Regions from separate parts of the Marinobacter sp. MA genome, predicted to be linked through region 2. Evidence: predicted binding sites of a transcription regulator. Region 2 holds the regulator's gene; each other region holds the start of a gene.
What was found. Region 2 encodes FliA, which starts transcription of late flagellar genes. Its sites were predicted from a motif close to CTAAAGTTTNNNNNNNNNNNGCCGNTAA; they were not measured.
Positions count from the first base shown of each region.

Region 1: a site for FliA is predicted at 1,874-1,901, ahead of flgM (flagellar biosynthesis anti-sigma factor FlgM). Genes of this name have one in related genera too.
Region 3: a site for FliA is predicted at 3,481-3,508, ahead of NUW46_RS09930 (methyl-accepting chemotaxis protein). Genes of this name have one in related genera too.

Region 1 is NZ_CP103058.1:2,028,401-2,034,588, reverse strand. It holds gene NUW46_RS09445 (chemotaxis protein CheV) at 1-897, opposite strand, end outside; gene flgA (flagellar basal body P-ring formation chaperone FlgA) at 1,086-1,787, shown strand; gene flgM (flagellar biosynthesis anti-sigma factor FlgM) at 1,963-2,289, shown strand; gene NUW46_RS09430 (flagella synthesis protein FlgN) at 2,297-2,767, shown strand; gene NUW46_RS09425 (pilus assembly protein PilB) at 2,798-3,547, opposite strand; gene NUW46_RS09420 (peptidylprolyl isomerase) at 3,766-4,386, shown strand; gene mnmC (bifunctional tRNA (5-methylaminomethyl-2-thiouridine)(34)-methyltransferase MnmD/FAD-dependent 5-carboxymethylaminomethyl-2-thiouridine(34) oxidoreductase MnmC) at 4,391-6,188, shown strand, end outside.
Region 2 is NZ_CP103058.1:2,775,640-2,781,827, forward strand. It holds gene NUW46_RS12840 (chemotaxis protein CheW) at 1-1,435, opposite strand, end outside; partial or broken gene NUW46_RS12845 (protein phosphatase CheZ) at 1,452-2,152, opposite strand; gene cheY (chemotaxis response regulator CheY) at 2,173-2,556, opposite strand; gene NUW46_RS12855 (RNA polymerase sigma factor FliA) at 2,719-3,462, opposite strand; gene NUW46_RS12860 (MinD/ParA family protein) at 3,494-4,306, opposite strand; gene flhF (flagellar biosynthesis protein FlhF) at 4,374-5,684, opposite strand; gene flhA (flagellar biosynthesis protein FlhA) at 5,745-6,188, opposite strand, start outside.
Region 3 is NZ_CP103058.1:2,135,725-2,141,912, forward strand. It holds gene NUW46_RS09920 (hypothetical protein) at 222-473, shown strand; gene NUW46_RS09925 (peptidoglycan-binding protein) at 477-1,325, opposite strand; gene NUW46_RS09930 (methyl-accepting chemotaxis protein) at 1,442-3,307, opposite strand; gene NUW46_RS09935 (ABC transporter substrate-binding protein) at 3,564-4,529, opposite strand; gene NUW46_RS09940 (protein kinase domain-containing protein) at 4,816-6,188, opposite strand, start outside.

The sequences.
Region 1 (6,188 bases), 750 kb from region 2:
CGCCAGCTCGTCCGGACTGAACTTTGCCATAAAGTCGTCGGCCCCGACCTTCTTCACCATCGCCTGATTGAACACACCACTGAGGGAGGTGTGGAGCATGACAAACATGTCTGCAAGGGCCGGGTCACCTTTCACCTTGGTGACCAGGGTATAACCATCCATTTCCGGCATCTCGACATCGGAGATAATCAATGAGAAATGATCCCGCGCCTTTGAACCGTCAGAAGTCACCTCCTTCAGGTATTCGAACGCCTGTTTGCCGTCGTTCTTTGTGATGACTTCCATCCCGATGGCAGTCAGGCAGCGCTCGATCTGCCGACGGGCCACTGAGGAGTCGTCCACGACCAGCACCGGGAGATGCCCCGGGACGCGATCCGCACTCTTGCTCAGAACCGCCTCGGTGACATCCTCACCAAGCGGAGAAACTTCTGCAAGAATCTTCTCTACATCAATGATTTCGACCAGCTTATCATCAATCTTGGTAACAGCGGTAAGGTACACATCGCGTCCTGCTCCCTTGGGCGGAGGCAGAATGTCTTCCCAGTTCATGTTCATGATCCGGTCGACGCCGGTGACCAGGAAACCCTGTGTCTTGCGATTGTACTCGGTAATGATGACAAAACTGGTAGCCAGCTCTTCCTGGGGAATGCCGGGCAAGCCAATGGCCATGCTCAGGTCAATGATGGGGATGGTCTCACCGCGGCTGTGAGCGACGCCACGAACAACAGGCCGACTGTTTGGCAGTGACGACAGTTTCGGACACTGCAGTACTTCTTTCACCTTGAAGACGTTGATCCCATAGATCTGCCTCCCCCTTAAGCGGAAAAGAAGGAGCTCCAGGCGATTCTGCCCTACCAACTGGGTTCGCTGGTTAACACTGTCCAATACCCCTGCCATTTCGATTCTCCTGGCCTGCCGGAATTACAACGGCATATATCTTGCTGGTCACTGAATAATAGCGTGATTGACGGAAACCCGTCATATCAGCGGCGGATTAGCCCGTTTAACGGCCACTGCCATCGAATCCTTAGCCGGATTCGGGCTTTTCTGCCTTGTTGTTGACAGCATAGGACAAACTGCTACGTATGCGCACCACCAAATTCGCTCTGATACTGCTAATGTCTTGCTTGAGCGCCCCGCTGCTGGCTGACACAACCGCTGAACAGATTCGCCAGGCGACACTGGAATTTCTTGACGGCTTCGCCAGAGAACAGGCCGCAGAAGGCTACACCGTATCCTTTGAACCGGGCTCCATCGACGACCGACTTGCACTCGCGGAATGCGAGAAGCCGTTGAGTGTCGAATTCAGTGGAGATCCCTGGAAAAGCACCAGCCCTTCGATGCAGGTGGCCTGCGAAGGATCAAGGCCCTGGCGGATGTTTGTGACGGCTTCCGTTTCCATCCACGGGCCGGCCCTTGTGGCGGCAAGACCGCTGACACGGGGCGAACGGGTAACCGAAGGCCTCCTCGCCAAGCAGTCCGTTGAAATCAATGCCTCCCGGCGCGGCGTCATTACCGATGCGCAACAGGCCATCGGCATGGAGGTGCGCCGGTCGGTCAACGCAGGCTCGCTGATCACGCCGGATATGCTCTCTGCGCCAAATGCCGTGGAACGGGGCGACCATGTTATCATCACCGCCAAAACGGGCGGATTCTCAGTGCGTTCGCGCGGGAAGGCCCTTGCCAGCGCAGGGGTTGGCGAACAGGTTCTGGTTGAGAATCTGCGATCCTCCCGCACGATCAAGGCCAGCGTTGTTGCGCCAGGTCATGTCGAAATCCCGATGTAAGCCCGCCTCGGCATGAGCTTGCCGGTGCGGCAAATCCCTGCCGGAAACCCGGTAGAAAAAAGAGACGAAAAAACTACTGAAAATTACTAAAGGTTTTCGCGGCCCCGCCGTTAAGAAGACATAAACTCGAGTAAGCGCTGCATTCACGTGGCGCGACAGGCAAGCAGGTACAGATATGTCAGTTGACTTAAATGGAATTGGCCCCGGCCAGGTCAACACCCAGAGAACCACGGCCGACAAGAGCGCCGGCACCCAGAATACCCAGCCGGCGACCAACGAACAGGCGAAAACCCAGGCCCAGGGTGCCCGGGGCGAGAACGTCAGCCTGAGCAATCAGGCCAAGAATCTCAAACAGCTTGAACAGAAGTTGGGCGATTATCCGGAAATGGATGACGACCGCATCGAACAGATCCGCTCCGCCCTGGAGAACGGAACCTACAAGATTGACGCCGAGAAACTGGCCCAGAAAATGCTTGAGATGGATGAAAGCATTTTCGGGTGAGTAAACCATGGCCGCAATCGATGATCTGAAGACCCTTCTTTCCCAGGATATCAGTCAGCTGGAGACGCTGGCTGATATTCTCGAAAAAGAAAAGACATGCCTTGCCAGTTCCGACCTCCGCCAGCTGGAAACTCTGACCAAAGAAAAAAACGAGCTTCTGGGTGCCGTTCGCGAACGCGCCAAACAGAAAATCCGGACATTGGTCCAGATGGGATACCGCCCGGAAAGTGGCGAGCCTTCCCGTTTTATCCGCAGCGCCGGTTTTTCTGAGCTGTTCCAGCTCTGGCAGGAAGCGGATCAGAAACTCCGGGCCTGTCAGACGCTGAACCAGACCAACGGTCGGGTGATCAGCCATTTGCAAAAACGCCTGTCCCGGCTTACCGACATCTTCCGTGGCGCCACCGGTCAGCAAAAGCTGTACGGTGCCCAGGGCCAACAGACCACAGTTTCCAGCAGCACAGTGCTTGCCAGCGCCTGAGCAGGGCCCTGGCAAGCAACGCTTTTTACTTCATCGGGTATAGATTGTCATCTGGGAGTCCGGATGGAAACGGATGTCGTGGATACTCACGTTACCCATTGAGGCACCCTGGCTACCGCTGACCCGGATATTGTCCATGCGGATTTCCTCGATGCGCTCGGGGAACGCAAGCATCAAGGCGCCATCCTCCCTCACCCGATAGCGGGGTTCCCCCTCGCGGTAGTGGACACCGGAAATGGTCAGGTCCGAGTCGAGAAAGTTGAGGACCGGTACAAAAATATTGGCGGTAAGTTTCAGCCCCTCGATAACATCCGGGGAATCGTCAGCGCCCTGTTCGCCGTCACCAGCCGGATTCTCAACCATATCGCGAACAATACCGATACGCTCCAGCAGGTTCGGGTCTCCCTGACCTGAGACGGCCGCCAGCTCAGTCTCGCTTAATGGAGCAAGGTTACCGCGCTCATACAGTTCACCAGCCTCCAATGATGCCTGTGACGCTTCGGCCGAATTGCTCGCCGCAAAGGTGACCAGGGGCTGGAATGGCAGCGTTACCGCTGTGACGAGCGCCGCAGCGTTGCGATACCGGGACTGGTGCTTTAGGACGCGGTGAAGTTCTTTTTCGCTGATCCAGCCAGCCTGGATGAACACCTCACCCAGACGCTGTCCGGTTTCGCGCTGGAGCTTTAGGCCCTCATCCAGTTGTTTCTCGGACAGGTAGCCGCGATTAACAAGCAGCCGCCCGAGGCGTGACTTTTCTTCAAATCCCTGACGGATTCTCACCCAGTGTCTCCTTTTGAACAGTGAAAACCGTACAACCCGGCCCGGCTAATGTGATCCATGATTTCCGATACCCGGAATGTTAGATGATCACAACACAATGTGCGTGGATACAGTCATCGTTTTACCATCCCCTTCTGGTAAGATCTGGCACCTGATAACAGAATTCGCTGAATTGTCGCAGCAAAAACGCCTGCGCATAACAAAGAGAGCGGTTGCAAATGACAAACTTGGTAAAACCCCTGAAAACTGTGACACCCGTACTGCTGATGGCTCTCGCCTTGCTGGTGCCAGCCTCCTGGGCAATGGCCCAAAGCAATGAGCAGCCCGCCAACGAGCCACTGCCAATGGTTCGCATGGTGACCAGCGAGGGCGTGATCGAGCTCCAGCTGCGACCGGATGTCGCCCCGGATACGGTTGCCAATTTCCTGCAGTACGCCCAGGAAGGTTTCTTCGACGGCACCATTTTTCACCGCGTTATCCCCGGATTCATGATCCAGGGCGGCGGGTTTACCGAGGAGCTGTCCCGGAAATCGACCCGCGCCCCGATTCGCAATGAAGCCACAAAAACCCTGCCGAACCTTCGTGGAACCATTGCTATGGCGCGAACCAGTGCGCCGGATTCTGCAACGTCACAGTTCTTTATCAATCTCACGGACAACGGGTTTCTGAATGCCGGGGTCCGCGGCCCGGGCTATGCGGTTTTTGGCAAGGTTACCCAGGGCATGGGTGTTGTCGATGCCATCGCCCGCAAACAGACCACCCGGAAACAGGGCATGGCCGACGTGCCGGTGGAACCTGTGACCATCGAAACCGTCACCGTGGTTGAATCCGAAGGCTGACACCGTGAACCGGCCATTGCAGCCCCCTGCGATCGAGCCAGCTGAACTGGTCTGGCACGACGGGGTCCCGGAATCAAAGCGGTTTGGCGATGTTTACTTCAGCCGGGACAACGGCCTGGAGGAAACCCGCCACGTTTTTCTGCAGCATAACCAGTTGCCCGAGCGCTTCTCGCAGATTCCCCGGGGCGGGAGCTTTGCTATTGCCGAAAGCGGCTTCGGAACCGGCCTGAACTTTCTGGCAGCCTGGCAGGCCTGGCGCCACCACGCGCCAACCCATGCTGCTACCCTGCATTTTGTCTCGGTGGAACGTTTCCCACTCACTCGCGAAGACCTGACCCGCGCCCTCGCCTTGTGGCCCGAGTTAAAGGTGCTCGCCGACGAACTGCTTCTGCATTACCCACCTCTGGTGCGAGGGGTTCACCGACTGGTTCTTGACGAAGGGCGGGTTCGACTGACGCTGTTTTTCGGCGACATCAATGACGCCTGGGAAGCCCTGGATTTTAAAGCCGACGCCTGGTTTCTGGACGGCTTTGCCCCGGCCCGCAATCCGGACATGTGGCTGGAGAACACCATCCGCCTGGTTCGCGCCCATAGCAAACCGGGCACAACGCTGGCTACCTTCACTTCCGTCGGTCGGATCCGTCGGGCTTTCCTCGAGGCCGGATTCCACATGGAGAAAACCTCCGGATACGGCCGCAAACGGGAAATGCTGAAGGGAGTGCTTGAGGCGTCGGCCCGGGCTGAACCCGAACAACACGGGACCATCGCCATCATTGGAGCGGGCATTGCAGGCTGTACGCTGGCACGAAACCTTGCAGAGCGGGGTTTGCCCGTCACACTCGTTGATTCCCATGGGCCGGGAAATGGCGCGTCCGGAAACGCCCAGGGCGCCCTGTACGTAAAACTGGGAGTTGAGTTCAACGACCAGACCGAACTGGCCCTCACCGCCCTGACCTTTGCCCAGGGCTTTTACAACAACTGGCGCAACCAGTACTGGCATCCGACTGGCCTGCTGCAATTGGCCCACAGCCCCCAGGAAGAGGCCCGACAGGCGAAATTTCTCGATCGCAACGAATACCCCGGGGATATTCTATGGCCGGTGAACCGGGATCAGGCCAGCGAACTTGCCGGCGTTCCGACGCAAACAGGCGGTCTCTGGTTTCCCGGCAGTGGCTGGCTGGAGCCGGGAAACCTCTGCAAAGCACTGACTGACCACCCGCTGATATCGACCGCATTCGGTACTACCGTTAGCGGGCTTCGGCCCTGCAACGGGCAATGGCACATATCCATGGAAGACGGATCGCCCATCGTGGCCGACCGCGTGGCCATATGCTCGGGTCATCTCAGCCCGGAACTCATTCCGACAGAGGGACGCTTTCGGCTGAAAGCGATACGGGGCCAGGTCTCACACCTTCCGGCACCAGCCATTATCAGCCCCAAGGCCGTTATCTGTGGTAACCGGTACCTGAATCCGGCGCTCGGTGAGATCGCCGTGACTGGAGCCACCTTTGATCTTCGCGACAACAACCCGTTGCCGACAATCGAAAGCCATAACGAAAACATGCAGGAACTCGGCTCAATGCTGCCGTCCCTGTTTTCTTCCACAAGCGAAAAACCCGGTGGCGCGGATCTGGACGGCCGGGTCGCCTTTCGATGCACCACCCACGATTACCAGCCCGTCGCCGGCCCGGTATTCGATGATGGAAACGCTTCTCTGGATGGTCTCTTTCTCTTCACCGGCCTCGGCAGCAAAGGCCTGACCTACGCTCCGCTGTTGGCCGAGTATCTGGCGGACCAACTGA
Region 2 (6,188 bases):
CCTCCTGTTCGGCAGACAGGGTTACCGTACCCTGGCGTGGCTTACCTGCTTTCTCGCGCACTTCCGGGGCTTCGATCCCGTGATCGACCGAGTTTCGCACCAGGTGAACCAGCGGATCAGACAGCGCTTCGACCAGATTCTTGTCCAGATCGGTGTCTTCACCGTGCATCACCAGGTTGACCTCTTTCTTGAGGTTCCGGGCCAGGTCACGCACAACCCGGGGGAACCGGCCGAACACCTTCTTGATCGGCTGCATACGGGTCTGCATGACGGCAGACTGGAGGTCGGTGGTGACCACATCCAGGTTGGACACGGCTTTGTGCATGTGTTCGTCTTCGCTTTCCGCGCCCAGACGCTGCAAGCGGTTACGCACCAGCACCAGTTCACCCACCATGTTCATGATGTCGTCGAGACGCTTGGTGTCAACACGCACCGTTGTTTCAGCCGAGGGCGCGTGTTCGCGGGCGGGCATCGCAGGGGTGGCAGCGCCTTTGGTCTCCGGCTTCCCGGGCTTCGGTGCCTCTGCTTTTGGCTTGGCTGGCTCTTTGGGCGCTGAGGGCTCTTTCGGCGCTGACGGCTCTTTCGGCGCTGAAGGCTCCTTCGCACCCGCGGGCTTTTTCGGAGTGGAGGACTCTCCGCCGGCAGTCGGGCTTCCACCCTTGCCATGGAGATCGTCCAGCAGTTTTTCGAATTCGTCGTCGGTGATCAGATCGTCGCTGCCACCGCCTTCTGCCTTGGCCGCCGGCTTTTCTTCTTTGCTGACAGCATCGTCCTCGCCCGCAGGTGCGCCGGCAAACTGCCCTTTTCCGTGCAGCTGGTCGAGCAGCGCCTCGAACTCGTCGTCGGTTATCTCGTCATCTCCGGAACCCTCCCGGTCACCGGAAGACGCTCCGGAGTCTGAAGCCGGTGCCTGTTCTTCGCTCTTTTCGTCCTGCAAGGCATCCAGAAGCCGTTCGAATTCGTCGTCGGTGATGTCGCCGCCATCCTCCGACGGTTCATTCTCTTCGTGTTCCGGCTGAGGGTCGGCGACAGGCGCTCCCTCACCCTCTGGCAGGGCCAGGGCATCGAGGCGGGCAATCAGTTCGTCCGGAGCCGGTGTTGGTTCCTCGTGATTGCGAACCTCTTCAAACATGGCATTAACGTTATCCAGGGCCTCCAGAACCACGTCCATCAGTTCGGAGTCCACCTTACGCTTGTGATTGCGCAGGGTATCGAAAACGTTCTCGGCGGAGTGGCAGCAATTTACCAGCGCTTCAAGCTGAAGGAAGCCCGCGCCGCCTTTAACGGTGTGAAAGCCACGGAAAATGGCGTTGAGCAGATCACTGTCGTCAGGATGTTGCTCAAGATCTACCAACTGCTCTGACAGCTTTTCGAGAATTTCACCGGCTTCTACCAGGAAGTCCTGCAAAATCTCTTCATCAGCATCAAACGCCATGCGTTACCCTCTTTGTTCAGAAACCGAGACTGGACAACAGGTCGTCAACGTCATCCTGTCCCGAAACTACATCTTCACGCTCATCGGCCTTGATCTGGGCCCGGTCTGACTTCCCTCTCAATCGCAGAGCTGCTCCTCATCACCAGGGCGGTGCTTAAGGGCGGTGTCAAATCCCTGATAATCCTGAGCAAGCAGAATTTCCGAAAGATTGTTGTACATGGTGTCAGCGTCGCTGGCTGTGCTGACAAAAAAGCGATCAATACGGCCGTACAGTTCCCGGAACTCCGCCGGCTGCATCTCCCGACGACGCAGACGTTGCCATTCGTCCCGCAAGGAGGCCGCTTCTTCACGAAACGCGTTGGCCACCGGCATGGTTTCCTCAACCAGGTCCATGGTGCGGTTGGCCGCTTCGCCGGTCATCTGCACAACGTATTCGAGGCGATCGGAGGCGTCTGTCATCTTCGACAGCGCTTCCTGCTGTTCCGCGTTCCGGGGGTCAATCTGGAAGTTCCGGATGGCTTCGTGCAGGCTCCGGGTCAATCGCCCTACCTCGCGGTACAGACTTTGATCCCTGACCTCGCTGAGTTCATTGATCAGGGTCATGGCTTTGGCATAATCACCGGCATCAACACTCTCTGCCAGCTCTGCTGCCTGCCGCTGGAGCTTTTCGGTCACCTCCGGCTCAAGGCCCCGATGGTTCTTTTTGCTATCGCTCATGAGAGCCATCCGACCTCTGGTTACTGGATTCTTTCAAAGATTTTCTCAATCTTTTCCTTGAGCACAGCGGCAGTGAACGGTTTGACAACGTAGCCGTTCACGCCCGCCTGAGCCGCGGCAACAATCTGGTCGCGCTTCGCCTCAGCCGTTACCATCAATACCGGCAGGGTTTTCAGATTCTCGTCAGCCCGGACAGCCTTCAGAAGATCGAACCCGGACATGCCCGGCATGTTCCAGTCGGTGACCAGAAAGTCGTATTTGCCGCTCTTCAGCATCGGCAAGGCTGTGTTGCCATCGTCTGCTTCATCGGTGTTGGTGAAGCCCAGATCACGCAGCAGGTTTTTGATGATCCGTCGCATTGTGGAGAAATCATCCACAATGAGGATTTTCATGTTTTTGTCCAATGGGACCTCCAGTTAGTAACACCCGGAATTCGTTTGACCTTCGCGTTCAAAGTCTAGCAGGCCGCTGTTTAAACCGCTTATTGTCAGACCTTTGCTTCCGTTGTAAAGCATCGGTTACCAAAAACTACAGACTGCCCCTTCGCAGACACAGACTGAACGCAATCAGCTGTCCGGTTCCTGGCGCCAATCCGACAACCGCCCCCGAAGGCGCAAGGCAGCCTGGCTGTGAATCTGGCTGACCCTGCTCTCGCTGACGCCCAGCACGGCGCCTATTTCCTTGAGGTTCAGCTCTTCCTGGTAATAAAGGCTCAGAACCAGTTTTTCCCGCTCCGGCAGGTCTTCAATGGCCTCAGCCAGGCTCCGCCGGAAGGCATCGGAGGACAACCCCTCCAGAGGGTTATCCTGCGTCTCTGTCTGTTCTATCGGCAGCTCTCCGGATTCATTGAGCTCATCGAGGCTAAAAAGTCGGCCACTGTTGGAATCGGAAAGATAGGAATGATACTCCGCAAGCTCCATGCCCAGCTCCTCGGCCACTTCCTGATCCTGGGCTTCCCGGCCAAGCCGGTCTTCCACAGCCTTGATGGCCTGGGAAATGCGACGGGCGTTTCGATGCACGGAGCGGGGAACCCAGTCGCCCTTGCGGATTTCATCGACCATCGCCCCACGAATCCGGATACCGGCGTAGGTCTCGAAGGTGGCTCCTTTGGTGGAACTGTATCGCTGGGCAGCCTCAAGCAGGCCAATCATGCCGGCCTGCATAAGATCTTCAAGCTGAACGGAAGCCGGCAGGCGGGCCATCAAATGGAGGGCGATTTTCTTGACCAGCGGCGCGTGTTGCTCAACAAGCTGAGATGCTTTCTGCGCACCGGACTGGTTATAGATTCCGAGGTTTTTCGCCAATGTCATGTATCCGGTTTCTTGTTTGACTGGATCCGATTCAGACTTCGACGAGCCGCTCCACAAAGAATTCCAGATGTCCACGGGGTGAGGACGGCAACGGCCAGCTGTCTACCTTGTCGGCCAGAGACTTGATGGCCAGGGAGGCTTTCGCTCTGGGATAGGCATCCAGCACTGCCCTCTGTCTCTGGACTGCTTTCTTCACTGCCTCATCGTAGGGGACTATACCGACATATTGTAGTGCCACATCGAGGAAGCGCTCGGTGACCCGAGTCAGTTTTTCGAACAGATGCCGGCCTTCCTGCTCATTCCGCACCTGGTTGGCAAGAATGCGGAAACGATTGGTTCCATAATCCCGGTTCATCAGCTTGATCAGGGCGTAGGCATCGGTGATGGACGTGGGTTCGTCACACACAACCAACAGTAACTCCTGGGACGCCCTGAGAAAGCTGACCACCGATTCGGAGATACCGGCGGCGGTGTCGACGATCAGGACATCGATCTGATCCCCCAGCTCGCTGAACGCATTAATAAGCCCGGCATGCTCCATGGGACTGAGCTGGGTCATCCGCTGGGTACCTGACGAGGCAGGAACGATCTTTATGCCGCCGGGACCATTTACCAGAACGTCCTTGAGGTCACAGTCGCCTGCCAGAACATCCTGAAGGTTACGGTTGGCGGTGATGCCCAGCAATACGTCGATGTTGGCGAGCCCAAGATCGGCGTCGAGCAGCACCACTCTCCGGCCTTTCTGCGCCAGGGCAATTCCGAGGTTGACCGACACGTTACTCTTGCCGACTCCACCTTTACCGCCGGAAACTGCAATCACCTGTACCGGATGTGCTCTGCTCATACTGTTTTTTGTCTCTTGCCACGTTTCGCCGGTGCGTTTCCGACGCCTGCTGTCAATCTGTCCGGTCTCAGGCGTGCTCTTTCAGGCCCTCTGCGACCGCCTGCTGTTGCTGGAGTGTTTTAAGCCGATCCACGGCCAGCCGCACCAGCGGAACAGCTTCTGCGTGGTGCAGATCTTCAGGAATCTTCTGCCCGTCTGTGTAGTAGGCTACCGGCAGACCGGTTTCCATGACAAAACCGAGGGACTCACCCAATGTGAGGGCCTCATCGATCTTGGTCATCACACAGCCCGCAAGATTTGCCATCTTATAGCAATGCCAGACGGATTTCATGATGCGCGGCTGACTGGTTGCCGAGACGACCAGATGCGTTTTGACATTGTGATGGCTGCGAGCCAGTTCGGCCAGCTGTTCCTGATAACCTTTATCCGAACTTGTCAGCCCGGCAGTATCAATCAGAACCAGGTGACGGTCTGACAGCTCGTCCAGAATATCGTCCAGGCTGTGAGTCTCATCCACCACCCGAACCGGCACATTCAGGATACGACCGAACACGAACAACTGCTCGTGCGCCGCCACCCGGTATCGATCGGTGGTGACCAGAGCCAGGGAGTCGGAGCCATGCTTGAGCACATACCGCGCCGCCAGCTTTCCAATCGTGGTGGTCTTGCCGGAACCGGTAGGACCCACCAGCGCATAGGCGCCCCCCTCATCAAGCCACTCCATGCGAGAGGTCCGGACGCCGGTGCACAGCATTTTCAGGGACTGCTTCCAACCATCTTCCAGTCGCCCTGCCTTATGGCGACGGGAAATTGACCCTGCCAGCTCGCTGCCCAGGCCGAATTCCTGCAGGCGCTCGGCCAGCCTTTGCTGAACAGCCGTGTTTGTCGAAACCACAGAGTCCGGCTGCGAGCGACCACCCTGCATCATATCCCTGAGGGAGCTGATCTCGGCACGCATCTGTGCGAGTTCATCAGAATAGACATCCTTCGGCGCCTGGGGCTCAGCCACACTATCACCGAAATCGCCGCCGACCGTTTCCTGAACAGCAACAAACGACGGACCTGAGTAGCCGGCTCCCTGGGAGGCACGCTTTTCCCTGACTTCACGGATGCGGTCACGGGATCGGCTCAATTCATCCTCGAGACGACGATGCTGGTCAGCCTGCATTTCTGCCAGGCGGGATCCGTTGGTGGCTTCTTCGGCCTGGTTGCCCAGGCGCTGGCGCGCCATGTTTTCGTCATAGTCCAGCGCCGTCACGATTTCGACACCACCGTCGACCCGACGGTTGGAAAGAATCACGGCATCCGGCCCCATCTGTTCACTGACCTGTTTCAGCGCCTCTGCCATGGTCTGAGCAAAAAACCGTTTTACTTTCATGATGCCTCTTCCTCCACCGGCAACGCCGTGCCGGCGCTGTCCGCTCTGTCATCCGCGCCGTTACTGGCCAACGGACGCCACGATCGTAATCTGTTTGTTATCCGGAATTTCCTGGTACGAGAGCACGTGCAGTCGCTCTACCCCATAGCTGGCAAACTTCGCCAGGACCGGCCGCAGTGGCCCGGACACCAGCAGAATGGCCGGTTTGCCAAGCATTTCCTGGCGCTGGACGCTCTCCTGAAGCGATCGCTGGAGCTTCTCAACCATATTCGGCTCCAGAACCAGGCCAATGTCTTCCTGACCGCCGGATTGTTGACTCTGCTGAACAGACTTCAGCAATAACTGTTCCAAGTCCGGATCCAGGGTGATCACCGGTATCTCTGATTCGTTGCCGCAGATGCTCTGGACAATCATCCGGCGCAGGGACTGCCGGGCTACCGTGGTCAGCAGCTTGGGATCCTGACTCTTCGGATGAACATTCACGATGGCCTCGGCAATGGACCG
Region 3 (6,188 bases), 640 kb from region 2:
TCGAATGTGGCTAAGGTAACCTTCTGAGCTGGTTGAAAAATAACCGGTCCGGAAGGTTACATGTTGTCACATTAATGAAATATGCCCTTGTTCTTAAAGTATTTTTATCTCGAAAAAGTCTAAGAAAATTGATCTGAATCTGTATTCTCTATTAGCGGATCAGCTTATAGTTACGCTACCTCCAGAACCAGACCGGTTCACCCCGAAAGGAGAGCTTGACGATGATCCAGGAATTCCTTCAAAGCACCTTACCTCTAGACTCTTCCGTAAGCCTCAGACGTTCTGACACAGATCCCGACAAAGAAATGGCCAGGGCCCACAGTGAAGCCTTTGAAATCGTTTCAGATGACGGTGAAACCGTCGGCTTTGTGAAGGCCTGGGAAGATGACCCCAGCTTTCGTGGTTATGTCCATTTCGACTCTGAAGGCAACGTGATCGACTGGAAGGTCTTCAAAGACCGGTTGCAGAGCTGACGCTCATACCAGCCAACCGAAAAAGAAGTCGAACAACTTGCTGAAAAAGCCGCCCCCGGTGCTCTGAGGTTTCTCGGCAGCCGTGGGTGTTGATGCAGTGGTTTCTTCCTCGATTGGCTGGGCTTTCCTGGTATCGGTTGCTTCCTGCTCGGCGTATCCCGCGCTGGTTGGTTCCGTAGGGAGCTGGGCCAGCACCGGGTCTGGTTCTTCGTTGACTTCCGGTGTTGTTACTTCGGCGACCACAGGTTCCGGCGTGGGGTCTGGCGTTGGGGCTTGGGGTTCTGAGGGCGCCTTTTCCTCAATCGTAACTTCAGGTTGTTTTGAAGTATCCCCAGTAGCTACTTGTTTGTCCGGCGTTTTAATGTCAGGTAAGGGTGTCTGGGCAACCTGCTCGGAAGGAGTTTGAGTGGGTGTCGCGACAGGTTGGGGCGCAGGCTCCGGCTCTGGCTTCGGTTCAGCTCTGGCAACGGCAGGAGAATCGGGTGCCGGCTCGGGCAGGGACAAACCAAGCTTTGCCATTGATGCCTTTTGACTGCCGACTGAATTTGCCGCGATGGTTGCGCTCGAGGTTTTGGTCACGCCGAGTGCTTCCAGTGTTGCTGCATCCAGGGTGCCGTTGGTTTGCAGCCCATTCTTATCTTGATAGGCGCGTATGGCAGTTCGGAGCTGTTCATCGATCCAACCATCCGCGCGTCCGATATCATGGCCGGCCCCGTAAAGCGCGTTCTCTGCGGCGAAAATAACTTTCTCGGGTTCGGCGGCTTGGGCCGTGCCAAGGCAGGCAGCCGCTGTCAGTATGGCGATGACAGGGCTGCGAAAGCCTGGCTTCCGGGATGATTGAGGGCGCGTCATGGCGGGATACCTCCGGGCAGTCCATTTCCGGTTACATTGTGTAACTTGAAGCCCCAAGGTATCAGGTAATTATGGACGCGCTCGTGAAGTGGTTAACATCTGCAACCATTGTCCGCTCAGGATTCGCTGGCGCGGAAGCGTCTCACCAGAGTGTTCAACTCATCAGCCATGATGGCCAGCGACTGGCTTGAATGGTTTACCTGGGAGATATCCCCGGCGAGTTCTTCAATGGCACCGCTGCTTATCTCCACATTTTGAGTCATCTCTGATGCCGTGGCTCTCTGCTGTTCGGTGGCGCTGGCTATCTGGGTTGTCATTTCGACGATGCTGTTGACCGCGGCGAGAATATCGGTCAGTGCTTCGCCGGACTTGCTCGCCTCCTCGCTGGCCTCTTCGGCCATCTGCTTGGCCTTGCTCATGTCAACGACTGCACCGGCTGCGCCACTTTGAAGCTGTGACACAATGCGCTCGATATCGACGGTTGATTCCTGCACCCGTTTGGCCAGCCCGCGAACCTCATCGGCAACCACGGCAAAACCCCGTCCTGCCTCGCCGGCGCGGGCCGCTTCGATAGCGGCGTTCAAGGCCAGGAGGTTGGTCTGTTCTGCAATGCTCTGAATCACCGCAAGCACATTGCCAATCTCGGCTGACTCGTTTTCCAACTGCTGGATGCGCGTCGATCCTTTTTCTACCTGATTGGCAAGGTTAGTGACTGCTCTGATGGCAGAGCCAACGGTTTCCTGGCCGGAATCGGCAAGAGAAGCTGCCTTGCGGGCGGATTCGTCAGTTTCGCTGGTGTTCGAAGCGATTTCTTCAGAGGTCGAGACCATCTCCTGCATGGCGGCGGACACCTGAGTGATCTGATCGCGCTGCTGCTCGGAGTTGGCGGTGGTGCGCTTGGTGATGCCGGAGAGGGATTCTGATTCGCCCGTAAGCTGGCGGGAAGCCCTGACGATTTGCGAGATTGTCTTCTCGAGGGTTTCCAGGAAGGTGTTGACGGCACCAATGAAATCACCGATTTCGTCCGGGCGACCCGGGGTCAGCCTGGTGGACAAGTCTCCGTTATTGTTGGCGATGTCGTCGAGATAGCCCAGGATTTCAGTTTTTGCACGCTTCACACTGGAGCCCATCAAACGGCTCATCAACACCGCAACGATCAGCCCGAGCACTGCAGATACTGTAAACGCGGCGAGAGTGAATTTGAGTGCGAGGGATGTTTCTGCCGTTGCTTCATCCGCTTCCTGATCCAGAGACGCGAAGATACTGCTTTCAAGTTGCCGTGCCATACTCGCAATTTCCGGCCCAAGGACATCCAGCTTCTGGGTTTTGACGCTCACCAGAATACTCTGTTGTTCCAGCATCTGCTGAACGCCCGTTCGGTAGGCTTCCAGCTCCTCGACGACGGTATTGAGGTACACCTGAACGAATTCAGGGCCGTTTTCAGCATCAATCAGTTCCAATGCATCAGACAGGTCCTCGATGGCCCATCCCAGTGCCTTTTGCGAGTCCTCGTCGCCAGTCGCCAGATAGCGCTGAGCAGTCATTCGCATGATCAGCGCATCGTTCAGGAGCTGTTCCAGGCCAGCTCTCAATTCGCTGTCTGGTTCACGATTGGCGACGCCGTTTAAAGCGAGCCTGAGGGCCTTTGTTGCGTTCGGCCCATGCACATCCAGTTTCTCATCGATGATGCTGAGCACCTGACGCTTTGCTGGAACCAGTTCGTTTCTGAACGATTCAATGTACTGATTGGTTGTCTCTTCAATGCGATCAACCAGTTTGGCTCGCTCGGGCTCCTGGATGTCTTCCTGGGCTTTTGCCATCACCGCCCTGAAATCCGCCTCCGATTCACCGAAGCGTTCCAGGGTCTTTTCGTTTCCGGTCGAAAAATAATCGAACACGCGAAGTCTCATTCGATAGACGCTGGTGATCGAGTCGGTTCCTATCGCGGTATCCGGTGCCAAATCCCGGGCAACCGTGTTCATTCTCTGATCCAGTTTCTGGAATTCAAAAACGCTGAAAAGCGTGACAGCAGCGAACAGTAAAAGAATAAAAAGGGGAGCAATTAATAACTTGCCGGGAACACCTAATTTTCTTTCTAAGGAGTTTAGGAAAGAGGAAGCCAAAGCATAGCCCTTCTATTAATTTGTTTTGTTTCTTATCGGCTGCGCCGACCAAATCTGAAGTCCTGGGCCAGATTTTCCGGGTCGGCGCAGCTATCGTTGACGGAAACCGTCGAATCTACTCCACAAAGTTCGCCTGACTGGCGATCAGCGGAGAGAGTTGAAGGTTCCAGTGCTCGAGTCCGCTTTCGCTGTAGACATAATGTCCGCTGAGGGATTTCAGCTGCGGTATCTGGTCTGGTCTCATGCCATTGAGGATTAGCGAGGCCAGTCTTGCTGCCGTAAGCCCCTCCTGTTGGGCTGAGATGGTGAAACCGCCGATGCTTTGTTCCTCACCAACAAAGATATCCCAGAAGGAAAAAAGCGGAAGCTGAGCGCTGTAGTAGGCCTCTTTGAGCAGTTCATAAGGAGTAGCGTAGTTGCCGTCCTTGTCCCGGATAGTGTGGTGGGTTCCCAGAACCACGGCGTCATAGCGCTCATGAGCGTTTACCACCGATTTCAGCCAGGTATCCCGGTCGTTGGTCAGGACGATATCCAGGTCCGAGCCGTAAATAGTGGCCTGGCGTTTGTCACCGAAATATTCGTTCACTGCATTGCGCATGGTAGGTGAGTCATCCATCAGCACCAGGAAGCGATCCCTCTGCCGAAGGACTTTTCGCAGATGCCGGATACTGTCGGCGAAGAAGGGGCGTTCCAGTATTCCGGTAACCAGCGGGTGCTCAAGGGTGGGGTGCTGAACCGGGCCACCATTCACTCCCAAAAATACCACTGGAATCTCGCGCTGCACCAGATGCTCCGCCATCAGTGAAAATGCATTGTCATCACCCAGGATGGCCACATCCGGCTTCATCTCGGCGATCTTGCCCTGAATCTCAGCCACCTTGTCTGGCCATTCGGGCTTGGGCAGGCGTTTGGTGTCCAGTTCAAAGACCTTTATGTCGTGGTCATTCCCAAGAACCGAACGGACAGCCTCAATGTAATCGGCATCCCATTTGTATTCGATGTGATAGCTTTGAACGATAACGACGGTTTTGGCAAAACACAGGGGGCTGACCAGCAACAGAGCCAGTAGGAGAAATCGCATAGTTGTTCCTTATTGTTATCCGAGCAAACGTGAAAAACAGTCTTTCTTAACGATTTGTTCTTCAGGCAGTTTTTATCGTTATGTCCGGTTCTGATACAGGAACCATGCCAGTTGCCAAGTCATTGTTTTTACGTGTTTTCAGGAGTCTTGAGCGGTTTCGTTCACTGATTTTGGAAATGAAGTGTCCGGTCGCTGGGACATCTCGGGAGTTTCCTGATTGAAATTGTCGGCTTTACCGGACAAAGCGTCCGAAACAGCGGACAAAACGGATGGGGTTGGCTGGAGCCTAAGCGTGTTCGGACCTGGGGTTGCGCGGGTAATACCGGTCGGGCAGACGCTCGATATGCGGGAAGAAGCGCGTGTCCTTATAGGGCATCTTCATATACCCGGAAACTCCGAGCCCGGTGATCTGTTCGACAGCGGAAAGGATTTCATCCAACAGCCGCGTAAACTCCGCTTCCCGGTCGGGATCCAGCAGCCGGTAGTGGCTATGAATCTTAAGGTGCCGGGGCAGGGCTTCGAAGATAATCATGCCGGTGTGGTGGATGTCGTTCAGGGCCTCCAAAGCGTGGATTATGATGTCCGGCAGAACCAGAAACTCCTCCGGATCGGGGCCGTCCTCGAAGTAGGAATGCACGCGGCTTTCATCCTCAACCTCCGGCGCAGCGCTGACCTCGTAATGCAGTTTCATTCCCGGTGACAGGAGAAAGGGTTGATCCGGCTCGTCACGGTCGATGTGCAGGGTGTTCCGGGCGTTAAACAGGCAGCTTTTGAAAATGCCCTGTCGGTAAATTGCCTGGGCGAGGTAAACCATGTTGTTGACCGCCTGAACAAATGCTGACTTCAGTGCCGGATCGTGCAGGTTCAGCGACGTGTCGATGTAGATTCCATCGGTTTCCCAACGCACGGCCAGACCACCTTCCACCGGATAGCGCCCCAGGCGGCTGACGGCCGCCAGGAAGGCTTTCTCGGTTTCGCCCATGCCCTGCATGAAGTTCTTGTAGTAGCGGTCGAGCTGAACGTCGTTAACGTCGTTGAGGGTTTCCGGCGCTCCTTCTTCCCGGAGGAAGGATTTGCGGGAGCTGTAAACCACGGTGTCGATTTCCTGGTCCGAGGCTCGAACCCAAACCGGTACCTGGGCCGCGACCGGCTTTTCGGGCAGATCGATCATCACCGTACGAGCCATCCGCGGCATTTCCCTGAGGTAGTAATCACCGGCTTTGCGCCGCGTGTCAGGATCCGGCGACAGCATGCCATCGAGCATCCGGGCGAACTCCATGGGCAGTCCCAGGGAAGTGGCGGGAATGGCACGATGACCAAATCGGCAGGATTGCGCCGAAGCGAGGGCATAGAGCGTGCCGGCCGCACCTTGTTCGTCAAACCGCGGCGAAGACAGGCCGCCGTTGAGCTGTTCCTCACCAATAAAATAGACATCGCCCAGCCGCGCGTTGGTTTGCTGCAGGTTGTCGGACATCAGCTCCATCACATTGGCGGTAATGAACTGCTGGTTAGCGTCCAGCTGGGCAAACACCGAGGAGCCCCAGTCAATCAGCGCGATGTTTTCGGTGCTGGCGTCGAACACCAGATTGGATGGTTTGATATCACCGTGAACGATCGGTCTTCCGGCAGGGCCGTTTTCCCGGCGCAGGTTGCGCAGGA